DNA from 2 places in the Cupriavidus sp. MPR-AND1C genome. Region 1 is predicted to be linked to the other one. Evidence: predicted binding sites of a transcription regulator. Region 1 holds the regulator's gene; the other holds the start of a gene.
What was found. The regulator FliA, encoded in region 1, starts transcription of late flagellar genes. The targets are predictions, from matches to a motif close to CTAAAGTTTNNNNNNNNNNNGCCGNTA.
Positions count from the first base shown of each region.

Region 2: a site for FliA is predicted at 1,254-1,280, ahead of AC1RWI_RS27845 (YjfB family protein). Genes of this name have one in related genera too.

Region 1 is NZ_JBXASU010000003.1:137,994-141,196, reverse strand. It holds gene flhF (flagellar biosynthesis GTPase FlhF) at 1-371, shown strand, start outside; gene AC1RWI_RS03205 (MinD/ParA family ATP-binding protein) at 375-1,193, shown strand; gene AC1RWI_RS03200 (RNA polymerase sigma factor FliA) at 1,234-1,950, shown strand; gene AC1RWI_RS03195 (flagellar protein FlhE) at 1,947-2,378, shown strand; gene AC1RWI_RS03190 (flagella synthesis protein FlgN) at 2,610-3,068, opposite strand; gene flgM (flagellar biosynthesis anti-sigma factor FlgM) at 3,123-3,203, opposite strand, start outside.
Region 2 is NZ_JBXASU010000068.1:12,854-16,056, reverse strand. It holds gene AC1RWI_RS27850 (S1C family serine protease) at 30-1,061, opposite strand; gene AC1RWI_RS27845 (YjfB family protein) at 1,297-1,593, shown strand; gene AC1RWI_RS27840 (hypothetical protein) at 1,681-2,079, opposite strand; gene AC1RWI_RS27835 (TolC family protein) at 2,160-3,203, opposite strand, start outside.

The DNA of each region.
Region 1 (3,203 bases):
GCGACGGCGGCAACGAACCCGCGCAGGCCGAAGCGCAGGCCTGCGCCCGCTTGCTCGCGTTGCAGATGGGCGTGGCCGCGCTGCGCCTCGAGCAGGCCTGCGACGACTCGGTCGGCGCATTCCTGGCGCGACTGACTGGTCGCGCGCCGACTCGCCAGGCTTGCGGCGGCGCTGTGCTGGTCGAAGGCATTGGCCGTCTGCTGGCCCTGCTCGACGTGCTGGAAAACTATCCGGCCCGTGGCGCCCGCGCCACGCAGCCCATTGTGCAGGAAGCCTCGCCGCAGACGTTCCAACTGGGCGGCGCCGGCGGCGTGCTCGAGGCGCGCATGAGCGGCAGCCGCGTGTTCGAGACGCTGGCGCAAGGAGAATAAGCCGTGAATTCACTCGCATCCGACCAGGCGGAAAGCCTGCGGCGCATGCTGGCGCCCCGCGCCACACGCCGCATTGCCGTGGTCGCAAGCGATGCCGGTGCCGGCGCCACCACGGTGGCACTGGGGCTGGCCAACGCCCTTGCCCTGCAAGGCGAACGCGTACTGCTCGTCGATGAGGACCGTTTCGGCGCCCGCGCCACCCGGCTTGCCGGCGCCATGCCGGAAGGCACCCTGGCCGCGGTGCTGGGTGGTGCGGTGACGCTCGATGCCGCGCTCGGCAAGCGTCCCGCGGGCACCATCGCCGTGCTGCCGGGCAGCCCCCAGGCCAATGGCGACCTGCAGTTGCTCAAGTCGTTTCGCACCGTGCTTAGCGACGCCCGCAGCGATGCGGATGGCGGCTTGTCGCAAATGGCTGGCGCGGCGCACAACCTCATCGTGGTGCTGCGCGCGGAGCCGGCCTCGATCAAAGCCGCATACGCCTGCATCAAGCAGCTCAATCACCTTTACGCTTGCCGGCGTTTCCACCTGGTGATCAATGCCGCCGCCGGGGACGCCGCCGCCAGTGCGGTGCTGGGCAACCTGGCCCGTACCGCCAGCCAGTACCTTGGCGTTGAGGCCAGCCCCGCGGGCAGCCTGCCGCACGATCCGCTGGTTGAGCGCAGTACCGCATTGGGCCGTTGCGTGGTCGAGGCCTTTCCGGCAGCGCCCGCCACCGCCGCATTACGCCGAATTGCCACGGGCATTGCCAGCTGGCCAATGTCCGCCGATCCCCGTTCAACCCTGTCGGTGCCGATGGCGCCGACGGCCACGGCCCTGGCTTAAGCGCCGGGACCTGCAAGCTAGGACTCACGAGAATTCCACCATGTATACGATTCAGGGAAAGCTCGAGCAGACTGATACCGTGACGGCGCATGCGTCGCTGGTGCGTCGCATCGCCTTGCAACTGGCAGCCAAGCTGCCTGCCAGCGTGCAACTCGATGATCTGATCCAGGCCGGCATGATCGGCCTGCTTGACGCCGCCAAGCGCTACGAAGACACCCACGGTGCGCGTTTCGAGACCTACGCCAGCCAGCGCATCCGCGGCGCCATGCTCGACGAGGTGCGCGCCAACGACTGGCAGTCGCGCAGCCTGCGCCAGTTCACGCGGCGGATCGAGCGCACCGTGCGCGGCCTGGAGCAAACGCTAGGCCGTGCGCCGCTCGATTCCGAAGTGGCGCAGGAGCTGGAGCTGCCGCTCGACGAATACCAGACGCTGCTCAACGAGGTTTATGGCTGCCAGTTGCTGCACTATGAAGACTTCGAGCGCTCCGGCGAAGAAGACTTCCTGGACCGGCACCTGAGCGTGAGCGATGACGGCAATCCCCTCACGGTGCTGATGGAAAGCGGCATGCGCGAAGCGCTGATCCGTGCCATCGAGCGCCTGCCCGAGCGGGAGAAGCTGGTACTGTCGCTGTGCTATGACCAGGAGCTGAACCTGCGGGAAATCGGCGCGGTGCTGGAAGTCACCGAGTCGCGCGTGTGCCAGATCCGTAGCCAGGCGATTACACGGCTGCGTTCGCAGTTGCGCGGGTTGCTGTGAGCGGCTGGCCCAAACGCTTCGCCGCGGCGGCGCTGGCCGTGGGGTGCTGGCCGGCACTGGCAGCGCCTGGTGGGCAGACGCTGCATAGCTGGTCGGCCTCGGTGAACGGGCCCGCGCTGTACTGCAAAGGCTTGCGCACCATTTCCGTCCCGATTTCACCGACCGGCTACTTGCCGCAGGCTCAGGGCGCGATCACGACGGTGCGGTGGCGCTATCGCTTCTCGCGTACGCCGCCGAATGAACTGCAGGCTTACCTATGCAATGCGCAACGATGTGTATTGCTCTCGGGGGCTGAAGGACTGACCGAGGCGTTTAGCGGGGATGACGCCGCCAAGGGCTTTGTGTTTGCTTTTCAGGTGCCGGGGAAGGGGCCGCTCACGCCGGTTTTGATCGGGCAGGCCAATGAGGTTACGGTTGGGTTTCGGTGAGGGGGGGCCGTAGTCGCTTCGCAGCTGCGGCTTAACTTCAACGTCAACAGACCGCTTCGCATCGCGCTGGGGTGTTCACCGCCTGGTGGCCGGTCGCGCGGCTACACCGAATCGTCTTCTGTTCCCGCTGGTTTGCTCCCCTCTCCCACTTGTGGGAGAGGGGCCGGGGGAGAGGGCGGGCACTCGCAAGAACGAGACGCCACAATCTACCCGGCTCAACTGCTGCTTAATTCAACCCGTTGCCAGACTGACCCCTTGCGGCCCGGTCTGCGCGCGCCCGTCGCGCCCATACAGAGTCGTGTTGTCACCCCGTTGCCGCAATGCCAGGATCGCTTCCTCGGTGAATTCGAGATGCGCATCCACAACCGCGGCATTCAGCGCATTGGCGTCGCTTGCAGTGCGTGCCGCAAACACCAGCGTCCGCCATGCGGCTTCCACCGACGGATCGATCTGGCGCCCGAACAGCTGGCCGCCCGCGCCGGTGCGAATCCCCAGGGCGCCCATCTGCGCCTCGCGCGCGCGCGTCAGGGCGCCCAGCAATCCGGCCAGTTCCACCTTGCGTTCCAGCAGCCCGGCAAGGGCCTGGTAATCGCCGGCCTTAATCAGGCTTCTTTCTTCGCCTAGTACGGTGGCGAACGCTTGCGCGAGCTCGGTTTCGCGGCGCAGGTTCTGGATCAGGGACTGGCTCATGGCTTGCCTATCTTAGGGTGGGGTTGGCGATGCGGCCCGTAGCAAGCCGCGGTGTCAGGCGCCGCCGTTGAGTTCGCGCAGGGACGCGAGCAGCCCGTCGGCGATCTTGCTTGGGTCGATCTTGATGCGGCCTTC
Region 2 (3,203 bases), on a different contig from region 1:
GGCTAGCCGCTGCGGCCGGCGCCCGCTCGCTACTTCGTGTATGAAAAGTAATAGGGACTGGTGGCGGATCGCATGATATAGCGTCCGTCGGCCTCGGTCAGCCGATAGCACGTCTGCATCGCGCTGAAATTCGGGTTGGCCATCTCCAGGCAGACCTGGCTGGTTTCCGGCTCGATGCGGTAGCGCCCGGACGAATAGCCGCGGCTGACGGAATTGGTCACATCCAGGCTGCCGCTTTCCCGGACCTGCATCCAGAGCGTAACGCCGGATGGCGCGATGGCATTGATCCTGCCAAGATGCATGAAATGGCTGGTCAGCTCGGCCCCGGTCAGTTGCCTGCCCTGCGGGCCGGATGCGGGCCGGGCCGGGGCGTAGGCCGTGGCGCCCTGGCCCGGCGGGCCAGGCGGGAGCGCCATGGCAGGCGGAGCGGCGGATGCCGTCTCGCTACGGAACTTCTGCAGCGCCAGCGCGGACCGCGCCGGCACCTCGCTGATCCATTGCGCGGGAATGGCAAAGTTGATGTTCTGCGCGTCGGTCCGCATCAGGTAGGTAATGCCGACGAGTTGCCCGTCCGTGTTGAACAGGCCGCCACCGCTGGAGCCCGGGGAGATCGGGGCGGTGGTCTGCAAGCGGACGATGCGGTCGCGCTCGTCCTTGTTCAGCGAGGAGAGCAGGCCATCGCTCAGCGTCAGCTCGTAGCCGCGCGGCGCGCCGATGGCGTAGACCTTCTGCCCCACCTTGAGCGCGGCCAGCGGCGCGATCTTTGCCGCCGGTGCGGTGAGGCCCTTGGCGCGCAGGATGCAGAGGTCGCGCTCGACATCGGCGTGCACCAGGCTGGCGCCATACGTGACCTTCTCGCGCCGGATGCTGATGGACTTGCCGCTCTTGAGCACGTGGCAGTTGGTGACCAGCTCCTCCGGCCCGATCACCACCGAGCTGCCCAGGCCGAACCGCGTGCCTTGCGCGTCGAAGACGGATACCACCCAGATGCTGGGTGATTCGCGCTCATAGAGTTCGGCCGAATCCAGCGCCAGGCAATCCGTCGAGATGCCAAAAGCCAAACACGAAATAGCGACGCTTGCCGCAATGTCTTGCGCCCGACCCATGATGTTCATTCTGGTGACTGGTTTCGCCGGATTCAGCCGCCACGCTGACGGTGCTGGCTGTCTTGCCTTTCCCGGCCAAAGCGGCCGGGTTGCTTATGATAAACGTTCCGGATGCCAAGCGGGCGGCCCGCTATCGCGGCCGCCGCGCTAAAGATTCCCGGTTGATGGCCGACAACATGGATGCTGGGAGGTGCGCCTTCCCGCTGGCTTCAATGCCAATCGTAGCTTTAACCGTAGCTTCGAACGTAACTTCAACCTCAACCTCGATCTCAACCTCGATCTCAACCTGGAAGACCATCCAATGGATATTTCCCTCGTCAGTGCGGCTAGCAACTCGGGCGGCGATCCGGTGCCCACCATGATGCTGCGCAAGTCGCTGGACCTGCAGGCTCAGAGTGTGGCAACCCTGCTGGGCTCGATGCCGCAAGTCAGCGTCCCGGCCAGCAATCCCCCTCACCTTGGCCAGAGCATCGACGTCAAGGTCTGATCCCGGCAATCCCGTAACGGAGCTGCCCGCGCCCGGGTTGACTTGACCAAACGGGTGTGGGGGGCTGAACGGCGGCGCCGGGTGGTTTCACCCCACCGCGGCCGGCGCGGCCGCGGCGGGCCGGGAGCGGGTGCCGCCCGAGGGCGAAGACACTCGTTCCAGGCGTCCGGCGTGTGCCGCTTCGGCATGGTTGCCCAAGACCTCCAGGCGCAGCAGGATGATGGGCACCGACACCAGGGCGCGTTCCAGCGCGACCAGCAACTGCCCAGCCCGCATTTGCGGCATCCGGATCTCGTAGCTCAGCATGCACTTGATTGGCGGCAGGCCGAGCGGCATCTGCCGCTCGTTGGCCGGGTACTGGCCGCAGTCGCTGGTGGCGCAGCGCATGGCCACGCGTACGTCGGGCACATCGTCCAGCCGCGCGATCACGCTCAGGCGATACAGGCGCCACCGCTGGGCGGGCGGCGCAAGGTTGACGGCTTTCATGGCAAGTTTCCTTTGTCTTTTGACTCGACGTAATCGAATCGTTCGGCGCGCCCAGGCCGTGGCCGGGGCGCACCGGGCCTTTAAAGCACGGGCCGCAAGCCGGTGGAAAGTTGCAGTTCCACCGTGGCGCCCGCCAGGTCCGCCTGGGCCTGGAGGTAGTTGAGGTAGGTCTCGTCCGCAGTGCGTTGCGCGTCCAGCAGTTCCAGCAGGGAGGCAGCACCCTGGCGGTACGACTGGCGCATGCCGTCCAGCACCCGGTCGGCATCGGCGATCACCGCGTCGCGGTAGCGTTGCAGGTTGTCCTGCGCAGCCTGGAACGCGGTGAGCGCGTTGCGCACGTCGACCTCGGTTTTCAGCTCGGCCTCGCGCAGGGCCAGCATGGCCTGCGTGACTTCCGACTCCGCCTGGATCAGCTCGCCGCGCTGCAGCCGCGACAAGGGCAGGGGAATCGATACCGACACGCCCAGCATGCGCGAGCGCGCCGTGGCATCGCCGTTGGGCTGGCCCTCGTCGTCCGTGGTGCCGCGCACGCCGGGGGTCATGGTCATCGCAAAGCTCACGCTGGGATCCACCCAGCGGTTGGCGCGCGCCAGTCCCGACTTGTCGCGGGCATTGTCCAGCGTGGCGCGGGCGATCCGGACCTCGTCGCGCGCTTCCATCGCCTGGGCGATCAGCGCGCCGCTGTCGGTGCCAGGATCGTACGGCTGGAACTCGCAAGCCAGCGGCGCGTTGCCGAAGGCCTCGGCCACGCGCACGCCAAGCTGGACGGACAGCTGTTGCATGGCGGCCTGCGCGGCGGCGCGCGCCGATCTCACCTCGGCGGTGAAGCGGTCGCGTTCGACCCGCGACTGCGACAGCTCCAGGCCGCCGATGTCGCCGGCCTTGCGGCGGATCTCGTTGGCGCGCACCACATTGGACAGAGCAGACAGCGTCGATTCCTGCCGGGCCAGGGCCTCGCGGCTGCGGCAGGCTTCGACAAAGGCTGTGGCCGATTCCTGGTACAGCGTGCGCTTGAAGCCCTGCAGGTTGGCCTCGGTCAGGCGCAGGTTGCTCTCGGCGGCGCGGATGCGCGCACCGCGCTTGCCGCCCAGCTCGATGGGGATCTCGATTTCGAACTCATGCGT